3 regions of the Mesorhizobium sp. M0563 genome follow, and region 2 is predicted to be linked to each of the others. Evidence: riboswitches for the same ligand, from Rfam matches in the RefSeq annotation. Region 2 holds a riboswitch; each other region holds the start of a gene.
What was found. A riboswitch is a leader RNA that binds a small molecule or an ion and turns the genes downstream of it on or off. The one in region 2 is predicted to bind cobalamin.
Positions count from the first base shown of each region.

Region 1 (3,267 bases), on a different contig from region 2:
TCGGCCATGATGTTGTCGCCGCCGGCTGCGGCGATCATGGCGCTGGGGATCGCGAACTTGCCTGATGTGAAGGGTTTGTCTTCGCCGGAGTCGTAAAGAAACACACGCGTTCCCGTGCGGTCGCCGATCTTTGCCGTGATATCGGCGAGCTGCGCCTTCCAGTTCGAAACAAGCTTTCCCGCCTCCGCCTCCTTGCCAAAAATCTTGCCCAGCTTTTCGACATCACCATAGAGCAGGTCCATCGAGGCTGCGGGGCGGTTCTGGTCGAGATGGACGCAACTTTCCGTCAGCACCAGCGTCTTGATACCGTGCGGGGCCAGCGTATCGGGCGTCACCTCGCCGCCAGGCTTCATGCCGTAATACCAGCCGGCGAAGAAGAAATCGGGCTCGACGGCGACGAGGTTTTCGAGGGTCGGGTATTTCGGCGCGAGTTCCGGGATCGCGCCCTGCTCGGCCTTGAATTCCGGACCGACCTTATACCATCCGGTGATGCCGGTCAGGCCGACGATCGATGGTTGCAGCCCCAGCGCGAAGGCCATCTCCGCCATGTTCAGATCTTGGATGACGGCGCGCTTCGGCGCGGCGTCGAACGTCAGCGGCGTGCCGCAGCTATCAACGGTTACCGGGAAAGCGAAGGCGGTCTGGGCAAGTAGGAGGGAGGCAAAAGACAGTACGAGGCGTTTCACGGATGTTGCTCCTTGGTCAAATCGGGATGTGAAGAGGCGCGGTTCGGAACGTCGAAGACCGTGAGTTCGCGGTCTTCGGTGGGATGGCGCAGCCAAAGCACGTCAACGCCGAAAATCTCGCGGATCAACTTCTTGGTCAGCGCCTCGCGCGGACTGGCAAGCGCCTGCAGGCGGGCCTCGTTCATCACCGCGACCCTGGTGGCAAATGGCGTGACAAGCGACAGATCATGAAGCACCGCCACGACGGTCATGCCAAACTGCGATACGAGTTCGAGAAGGTCGCTGCGGGCGCGCGGATCGAGATGATTGGTCGGTTCATCGAGGAACAGGATTTTGGGCTCCTGGGCGATGGCGCGCGCCAACTGGGCGCGTTGCCGCTCGCCACCGGATAGCGAGCCGATCGTGCGGCCGAGCAGCGGCAGCAGGCCGGTTCTGCGAAGTGCTTCAATGACGATGTCGCGTTGCTCGCTCCTCCGTCGCAAGCCGGCATGCGGGACGCGCCCAAGCTCGACGTAGTCGATCACGGCAAGCCGCGGATCAGGCTGGTCGGTCTGGCCAACGACCGCCATGTGCAGTGCCCGCTCGGCGGCCGAAAACCTCTCCAGCCGGCGTCCGGAAAATCTCACATCTCCCGCGCTTGGCCGCAGCGTACCGCATAGCATGCGCAGCAGCGTCGTCTTGCCGGCGCCGTTGGGGCCGATGATGGCGAGGCGGTCGCCCGGCGCTATCGAAAGGCTCACCGCGCTGACCAGGCACCGGCCATTCGTCGTCGCGCTCAGTTCACACGCTTCAAGAAGAGGCTGGGAGGCGTCCAACTTACCGTCACTTTCTCAATGGCGACGGAAGGAAGCTGGACGGACCGGCCGACAAGACCGATGTCCACGTCTCCTCCCGGCACACCCCGTCCGGTCAACTCATGCTGATGGCAGGTCTCCTGGCTCGCGGGTCTTTGCGCCATCCTGCCTTCCCAGCCTTGCCGGCCAGTGGCACTTCGGATTTTGCTAACCGCTTACAGTTGCGGGGGCAGCCACGGCCTCGATCCGAAGATCTCACCGTGTTCCCTTTTCACCCCTTGCCTTTCGACTCGGGGACCATCAGTCAGCCACCCTAGTTTTCCGCCAATCACAGCGCAATAAGTCTTGTCAGAAGGAGCCATATAGACCTCGTGATGTAATAACGTTACATTTAAAAGGACGTTTGCCCGCTTCCTGTCAAGCCTTTTCGCGCGACGCCTGCGACTTGCCGACGACCGTCGCTCTCGATTTGCGCAGTGCGCAATTTCGATCAGACTGCCTCCGCCAGGAAGCGGCACCATAATCTTGCCAATATAAGACATGGCCAATGTAAAGACTGGGCCATGTAAAGACTGGGCCAATGCGGAGACTGAGCCAATGCGAGGTGCCAAATGAATCCGACCGAGAAGGCGCTGTGGTTCGTCGAAAGCCATCTGCCCGAAGCAGTCTCGCTGGACGATGTCGCCAAGAGCAGCGGGGTGTCGCGCTTTCATGTGACGCGGGCTTTCGGCGCGGCTACCGGCCGTTCGGTGATGAGCTACGTCCGTTCTCGCCGACTGACCGAAGCGGCGCGCAAGCTTGGCGCCGGCGCACCCGACATCCTCTCGGTCGCGCTCGACGCCGGCTATGCCTCGCATGAGGCCTTCACCCGCGCCTTCCGCGACCAGTTCGGCACCACGCCGGAACTGGTACGCGCACAAGGCTCGCTCGACAACCTCGATCTTGTGGAGCCGATCCTGATGGACCAGTCCTTTCTCGCCACTCTCGAACCACCGCGTTTTGAGACCAGCCGGCCGTTTCTCATCGCCGGTCTCGGCGAGCGCTACAGCTGCGAAACCAGCGCCGGCATCCCGATGCAGTGGCAGCGGTTCGGCCCCTATATTGGCAACATTCCTGGCGAGATCGGCGACGTCGCCTATGGCGTCTGCGTCAACGGCGACGACGCCGGCAATTTCGACTACATCGCTGGCGTCGAAGTGTCCGATTTTTCGGACCTGCCGAGGGAGTTTTGGCGTGTGCGCGTGCCGGCGCAGAAATACGGCGTGTTCGCCCATCGTGACCATATCTCGACCATCCGCCGCACGGTCAACACGATCTGGAACAAATGGCTGCCAGCCTCTGGGCACGAGATCGCCGATGCGCCGGAATTCGAGCGTTACGGCCCCGAATTTGATCCGCGCAGCGGCAATGGCGGGCTGGAAATCTGGATACCGATCAAAGGGTGAGGCACGGCAGGCCGACGCCGAAGCGCCGGAAGCGCTGCTACAGTTCCAGGTTCCAGTTCTGGCCGACCAGATCCCTGCCGAAGGAATGGTGGCACTCCTCGTTGGTCAATTTAAAGCCCACAGACTCATAGATGTGGCGGGCGGCGGCGAGCACGTCGTTGGTCCACAGCGTCAGTGTCCTGTAACCCGTGGCGCGGCAAAAGCCGATACATTCCTCGACCAGCCGCTTGCCGATGCCGAGACCTCGCGCCGAGGGCTCGACGTAGAGCAGGCGCAATTTCGCCACCGCGTCCGACTGGCGCACGACGAAGACGGAGCCGACGACCTCGCCTTCCCGCTCGG
Region 1 covers NZ_JAMYQV010000019.1:39,267-42,533, forward strand. Annotated here, with positions in the region: gene NKI50_RS22430 (ABC transporter substrate-binding protein) at 1-686, opposite strand, end outside; gene NKI50_RS22435 (ABC transporter ATP-binding protein) at 683-1,501, opposite strand; cobalamin riboswitch at 1,594-1,797, opposite strand; gene NKI50_RS22440 (GyrI-like domain-containing protein) at 2,092-2,925, shown strand; gene NKI50_RS22445 (bifunctional helix-turn-helix transcriptional regulator/GNAT family N-acetyltransferase) at 2,963-3,267, opposite strand, start outside.
Region 1: it holds a riboswitch for cobalamin, as region 2 does, so the genes downstream of both, NKI50_RS22435 (ABC transporter ATP-binding protein) here and metE (5-methyltetrahydropteroyltriglutamate--homocysteine S-methyltransferase) in region 2, are expected to answer to the same signal.

Region 2 (3,267 bases):
GAGGAGATGCCAGAGTATTATCATCCAGAAATCTATCGGGCTTTGGATGACTGGGATAAGGGTGAGGTTTCAGGAAAGCTGAAGAAAGAATGCGATGCCATCATCGCAGAGATGGGTGATCAGGAAGCCGTGCACATGGCCTCCTATGTTCGCGTCACATATGACGACGGAGAAGATGAGTGGAACTTCTTGGATGAAGAAACCGCTACGACTTTCTTCGGATTGGAAGCTGCGACCTTTGACGTTCCCCAGTGTAGTTTCGCCGAAGTGGAGGAAGAAGGTTACTACCGAGCGCGATACGCCAACCTTGATCGCGTCGTGGTGATGGAGGTTCCAAGCGACCGTTATCACAGATTGACCGCGCCCGAGGAAGCTTAGAACCATCCACGAAGGGCGCATGTTACATCTCGACCTTGCGTGGTGCGTTTTCAGTACGAGATGACGTTAAGCGTAGGTAGTGGCAGGTAAGAGTGCTCGACCAGAAGCTCAACTGCCTCCTCAATATCGCTGCCGATGTGCCGCAGGACACGTCCACGGGAGCGTGGATAGGCGTGAAGTTCCTGCACTCCACGGTCCGCTCTCCCATCGCCGGTGTGTGCCCGACGCCATCTTGTGGACGAGCTTGGCCGCCTGCACCCGGTTGTATTCCGGCTTGCGGTGCGCCTGGGCGGTCCGCCGCGATGGCTATCTCCATGTCAATCGGCGCCGAACTTTGACTGCCCGCTGCTTTGATGAATTTGGCGAGGTCCCGCGCATAATCACTCTTGGTCTTCTCCTTGAGGCCCTGTGTCGCGAACTTGTGGTCCAGCAGGGCAAACAGGTCCAAGTCCCCTTCCGCCTGTGGCGCTGGCTTGCCCTCACCGCCCTCGGCTTCCCAATTGGGGACCGCTTCTGCGCGCTGCACCGTGGCGATTGTCCGCCCAAGACGCATCACAAGATCGAACGCCAAACCGTGCGCGTGCACGACGATTTGCCGCTCAGGCCTCATTTGGACAGGACTTGAGCTGGCCCGGTGGTTTGAGCCGGGTTACCTTGAGCCGGTGGGCTGCGAACAAGCAGTTCGAGACATTGGCCTCGATCACTTCGCAACACGCCGCTGCGCCTGGCCTCGGTGTGCTCCCCCCGAAATCGTTGTGTCATATCACCGAGGGCATCACGGCCAACAGCTTCCACATGGGCAACAGCCTCGCCATTGAGCCGAATATGGTCGCGAGCAGATCACCAACGAAGCGGTCGGAACCTCGGAGCCGAAGTTCGACGCCGAGGTGGTTCGCATGATGCGCTAAGCAGCACCACGGCGCTTGCCGGTATGTTTGCTGCCGGCAGCCGACGAACTCCTATCCTCCTGGACAAGGGCGCCGTGCGTCATTGCTTTGATTTACCGGCCGCTCAAGGTTTCCACAGTTTTCGCTTTCGAGGCGACCTTTGGAACATGCCAACGGAAATTTAACATAACGACATAAACATTTCTTTATGCGGCGTTGACAAAGAAGCGAACTGCTGTAATTGTCTCCCGCGTCGTGGTTCTCCGTACGGCGCTGCCGCAGCGGAGCTAAGAGGGAAGCCGGTGCGATGCCGGCGCTGCCCCCGCAACTGTTAGCGGCGAGCCAACCCCACTCATGTCACTGAGGCGAATAGCCTTGGGAAGACGGGTAGAGGCTATGACCCCGCGAGCCAGGAGACCTGCCACGGCGAATTACGTCCACGGGCGGGGTGTCTCGGTGGCCGCTGCAGCCTGGCGTTCGTGCCGGCCTGCTAGCGCCTTCCTTGTCACCGACGCCCCAACCATCGGGGTCTGGCATGACTATCTCTCAGCAAATTCCTGTAGCAACGCTCGGCGTGCCGCGCTTCGGTCGTCGGCGAGAACTGAAATTCGCGCTTGAAAGCTACTGGTCCGGAAAATCGTCCGCTGCCGACCTTCTCACGACCGCGAAGGCGCTCCGTGCCGCTAGCTGGGAGGAGCAGCACGATCGCGGCGTGTCGAAAATCCCGTCGAACGACTTCTCGCTCTACGACCATGTGCTCGACACCGCAGCCATGGTCGGCGCCGTTCCATCCCGTTACGGCTGGAATAGCGGCGAGGTTCCACTTGACATCTACTTCGCAATGGCGCGGGGCAACCAGGGTCAGACGGAGGATTGTCGACACGCTGGTCACCAGCAGGCGGCTCATCGGTCTGATGTAACCGCGATGGAAATGACCAAGTGGTTTGACACCAACTATCACTACATTGTGCCGGAACTCAACGATGATCAGACGTTTGCCCTCTCGTCGACGAAACCGGTCGATTACTTCATCGAGGCTAAAGCTCTCGGCGTTCACACACGCCCAGTCATCCTTGGACCGATCACCTTCCTCAAGCTGGCGAAATCGCCTGCCGAAGGATTCGATCCCATCGCGCTCCTGCCGCGGCTGCTGCCCGTCTACGAGCAACTCCTGCAGAGGCTGAAGCTGTCTGGAGCCGACTGGGTGCAGATCGATGAGCCAGCGCTTGTCCTCGATCTGAACCCGAACGAACGAGCTGCGTTCGAATTCGCCTATGGCCAGCTGTCGAAAGCCGCGCCCGAGCTGAAGATCATGCTGGCTACCTATTTCGGGCCGCTGGGAGACAATCTCGAAACCGCGGTTTCTCTGCCCCTGGCCGGGCTGCATATTGATCTCGTGCGCGCTCCCGAGCAACTGGAAACGGTGGGTCGGCTCGCACCGAAGGATCTGGTGCTCTCGCTTGGCTTGATCGATGGCCGCAACGTCTGGCGTGCGAACCTGCCCGCCATTCTCGACCGCATCAAACCGATCGTCGCCGGCTGGCCCTTGGACCGCGTCGAGATCGCGCCTTCTTGCTCGATGCTGCATGTGCCGATCGACCTGCGCATGGAGACGGAACTCGACGCGGACATCAGGTCGTGGCTCGCCTTCGCGGCCCAGAAGACCGACGAGTTGGTGTTGCTGGCCCGGGCCCTGTCCCAAGGCAGGGATGCGGTGGCAGGCGCGTTGAAAGCGTCTGCCGAGGCTGCCGTCACTCGCGTGGCATCCACGAAGATCCATGACCCGCTTGTTGAGGGGCGGATCGCCAGCATTGACGACAGCATGAAGCGACGAGAGAGCGCTTTTGCCGAGCGCTCCAGAGTCCAGGCCGGCACGCTCGGGCTGCCGCCGTTCCCGACGACGACCATCGGGTCCTTCCCGCAGACGCCGCAGGTACGCAGGGCGCGGGCCGCTCATGCGAACGGCCAGCTGAGCTATGTCGACTACGAGACCTTCCTGAAG
Region 2 covers NZ_JAMYQV010000028.1:60,663-63,929, forward strand. Annotated here, with positions in the region: gene NKI50_RS27340 (helix-turn-helix transcriptional regulator) at 1-378, shown strand, start outside; gene NKI50_RS27345 (hypothetical protein) at 401-949, opposite strand; cobalamin riboswitch at 1,505-1,705, shown strand; gene metE (5-methyltetrahydropteroyltriglutamate--homocysteine S-methyltransferase) at 1,801-3,267, shown strand, end outside.

Region 3 (3,267 bases), on a different contig from region 2:
CCATTCGGCGGTGAGTTCGGTCTGCTCCGGCCCAAGCGGCACCAGCCGCACGGTCCTGACATAGTCGACATGGCCGACGACGAACATCGACGGCAAGTTGGTGGCATAGGTCTGCCCGGCAGCACGCTCGGCCGGCGTCAGGCTCGAAAAGACCGAGCCGTGGACGCGCCCGTCGCGCGACCAGGTTTCGGCCCCGGCCCGCAAGCCGCCGGCAAATTCCGGCGCGTCATTGTCGGCGTGGCGCGCCCATTCGGGGTCGTCGTGCCGGCCCATCAGGCCGCGGCCATAGATCGGCACCAGCCGCGACAGGTCCTTGTGGACGCCAGGGCAGTGCAGGCACTCGTTGAAGTTCTCCCAAAATATCTTCCAGTTGCAGTTCATAACCTTGCGCAGCACATGGCCGCTCAGCAGCGTTTCCAGCGGCCAGTTGGCGAGGTTGCCGGATGCCGGATCGAAGGATGTTTCAGCCGAACCGGCAGCGTCTTCCGCGAGGTTGACGAAAACGAAACCGCTCCACACCGACAGTGCTACGCGGTAGAGCGGATGATCGGCCTTGTCGAAACCGTCCGGCAGCGATTTCGATGGCACGCGCACCAGATCGCCGCGCAGCGAATAGGACCAGGCGTGGTAGGGGCAGGTGATGAGCCGCGCCTTCAGCCGTCCTTCGCTCTGCTGGCAAAGCTGCGAGCCGCGATGCCGGCAGGTGTTGTGGAAGGCGCGCAATTCGCCGGTCTCGTCGCGCAGCACGACGATCTCCTGCGTGCCTATGCGAAACGTCCTGAATGCCAGCGGCTGGGCAAGGTCGGCCTCGCGGCAGACCAGCAGCCAGTTGCGATACCAGATGGCCTCGAGATCGCGCTGATAGCCTGCGATGTCCCAATAGGCCGATGACGGCAGCGTCGGCTCGGCCTGCGTCAGGCCGTTATAGGGACCGCGCTCATTCGGGCTGGGTTGCATGCCGGCTTCCTCCCCATCCGCCAGCCGACACCCGGCTGTGAGAATTGTCAATTGCGGCGCCGGCCGGCGAGCTTGGCGAGGCGGCGCATTCGCCACACGATCCGGCGGAATTTGGTTTGCCGGGCGCGGCGATTCTGCCTATAGTCGCTGATGTCGTCGGTTCCGTTTGGAACCAAGAGGGAATGCGGTGCGGGCGAAATTCTTGCCCAATGCCGTGGCTGCCCCCGCAACTGTGTGCGGTAGTCCTCTCCATATGCCACTGAAGATTTTCTTCGGGAAGGTGGGGAAGGGCGCTGATCCGCGAGCCAGGAGACCTGCCGGCGACAGGAAACTGACTTCTATGCCCTCGGGTGGAGGGCGAAAGGACAAGACATGAATACCGCTTCCGTCTCGCTCGGCGCTTCCGTCTCCTCGCAGTCGCGTTTCATGCAGCTGGCGCTTGCTGCATTCCTCGGCATTTTCGTCATGGGCTTTGTCGGCTTCTCGCACATCGATGCGGTCCACAATGCCGCCCACGACTATCGCCACTCGATGGGCTTTCCCTGCCACTGACAAGGGGCTGACATCATGACACTGTTTCGCAACGTCGTGTTCATCGCGGCGATCGCAGGGCTCGTGGCCGGCGTCGTTCTCGCCTGCATGCAGGCCTATGCCACGGTGCCGCTGATCCTGAAGGCGGAAGTCTACGAACAGGCCGGCGGCGGCCATGACCATGCCGCGGCACCTGCGGCACCGGTCGAAAACGCCGGGGGCACGATGGCTATAAGCAGCGCCGCGCCGGCACCGGCTGAAGCAATGGCTCCGGCGGAGGACGAAGGCTGGGCGCCGGCCGACGGTTTCGAACGCTTTGCCTTCAGCGTCGTTGCCAATATCGTCACCGGCATCGGCTTCGCGTTGGTCCTGGTTGCGGTTTCGGAGTTCGCCGGCGGCATCGGCAATTGGCGCCAGGGCCTGTTCTGGGGGCTTGCCGGCTTTGCCGTGTTCACGCTGGCGCCGGGCCTCGGCCTGCCGCCGGAATTGCCGGCAATGCCGGCGGCCGACCTTGTCCAACGCCAGATCTGGTGGTGGGCAACGGTGGTGGCGACCGCCGCCGGTCTCGGCCTGCTCGCCTTCCGCAGATCGCTGCCGCTGGCGGTCCTTGCCGTGGCGTTGATGGTGGCGCCGCATATTGTCGGCGCGCCGCAGCCCGACAGCTTCGAGACGACAATCCCGGAAGGCCTGCATCATCAGTTCGTGGTGGCGGTGACGCTGACCAATCTGGTGTTCTGGCTGGTGCTCGGCGCGGTCGTCGGCGTGGTGCGCGGCCGCTTCACCGGCACGGCGACCAGCCTGCGCGACAGCTTTGCCTGACCGCGCTGCCGGGGCGCTGACCCTGATCATCGGCGGTGCGCGCTCCGGCAAGAGCGTGCATGCCGAGAGGCTGGTGAGTGCCTGTCCGGCGCCATGGAGCTATATCGCGACGGCGCAAGCCTATGACGAGGAGATGCGCGAACGGATCGCGCTGCACCGCTCGCGCCGCAGCGCCGGCTGGACGACCATCGAGGCGCCGCTCGACCTTGCCGGCGCGATCGAGGCACTGCCTGACGGCCAGCCGGTGCTGATCGATTGCCTGACGCTGTGGCTGACCAACCATATGCTGGCCGAACATGATGTCGAGGCCGAATGCCGAAGGCTGGCAGATGTGCTGTCGCGGCCGCGTGGACCCTGGTTCGTGGTGTCCAACGAGGTCGGCCAGGGCATCGTGCCGGAGAATGCGCTGGCAAGACGGTTTCGCGACGCGGCCGGCCGGTTGAACCAGGACGTTGCCGCCGTCGCTGACACCGTGCTTTTGATGGTGGCGGGGCTGCCGCTCAGGGTGAAATGACATGGCTGATACCGACCACATCGATCCCAAGGACGAGGAACGCCACCGCGCGAAGATGGCCAAGCGCAAGGCGGTGCAGGACGCCGAGGTTGCAGCCAAGACGGTCGAGAAAGGGCTGTTGATCGTCAACACCGGTCCGGGCAAGGGCAAGACCACGGCCGCCTTCGGGCTGGCGCTCAGAATGCTCGGCTACGGCAAGCGCGTCGGCGTCGTCCAGTTCATCAAAGGCAAATGGCACACCGGCGAGAAGGATGCTTTTGCCTGCTTCGGCGACCGCGTCGTCTGGCACGCCATGGGCGAGGGCTTTACCTGGGAAACGCAGGACCTGAAGCGCGACATCGCGGCCGCTGAGGCCGCCTGGGCCAAGGCGCTCGAGCTGATGGCCGAGCCGTCGATCAGCCTCGTGGTGCTCGACGAACTCAACATCGCGTTGCGCTACGATTATC
Region 3 covers NZ_JAMYQV010000001.1:204,145-207,411, forward strand. Annotated here, with positions in the region: gene NKI50_RS00985 (aromatic ring-hydroxylating oxygenase subunit alpha) at 1-957, opposite strand, end outside; cobalamin riboswitch at 1,098-1,293, shown strand; gene NKI50_RS00990 (CbtB domain-containing protein) at 1,330-1,509, shown strand; gene NKI50_RS00995 (CbtA family protein) at 1,525-2,307, shown strand; gene cobU (bifunctional adenosylcobinamide kinase/adenosylcobinamide-phosphate guanylyltransferase) at 2,300-2,821, shown strand; gene cobO (cob(I)yrinic acid a,c-diamide adenosyltransferase) at 2,823-3,267, shown strand, end outside.
Region 3: it holds a riboswitch for cobalamin, as region 2 does, so the genes downstream of both, NKI50_RS00990 (CbtB domain-containing protein) here and metE (5-methyltetrahydropteroyltriglutamate--homocysteine S-methyltransferase) in region 2, are expected to answer to the same signal.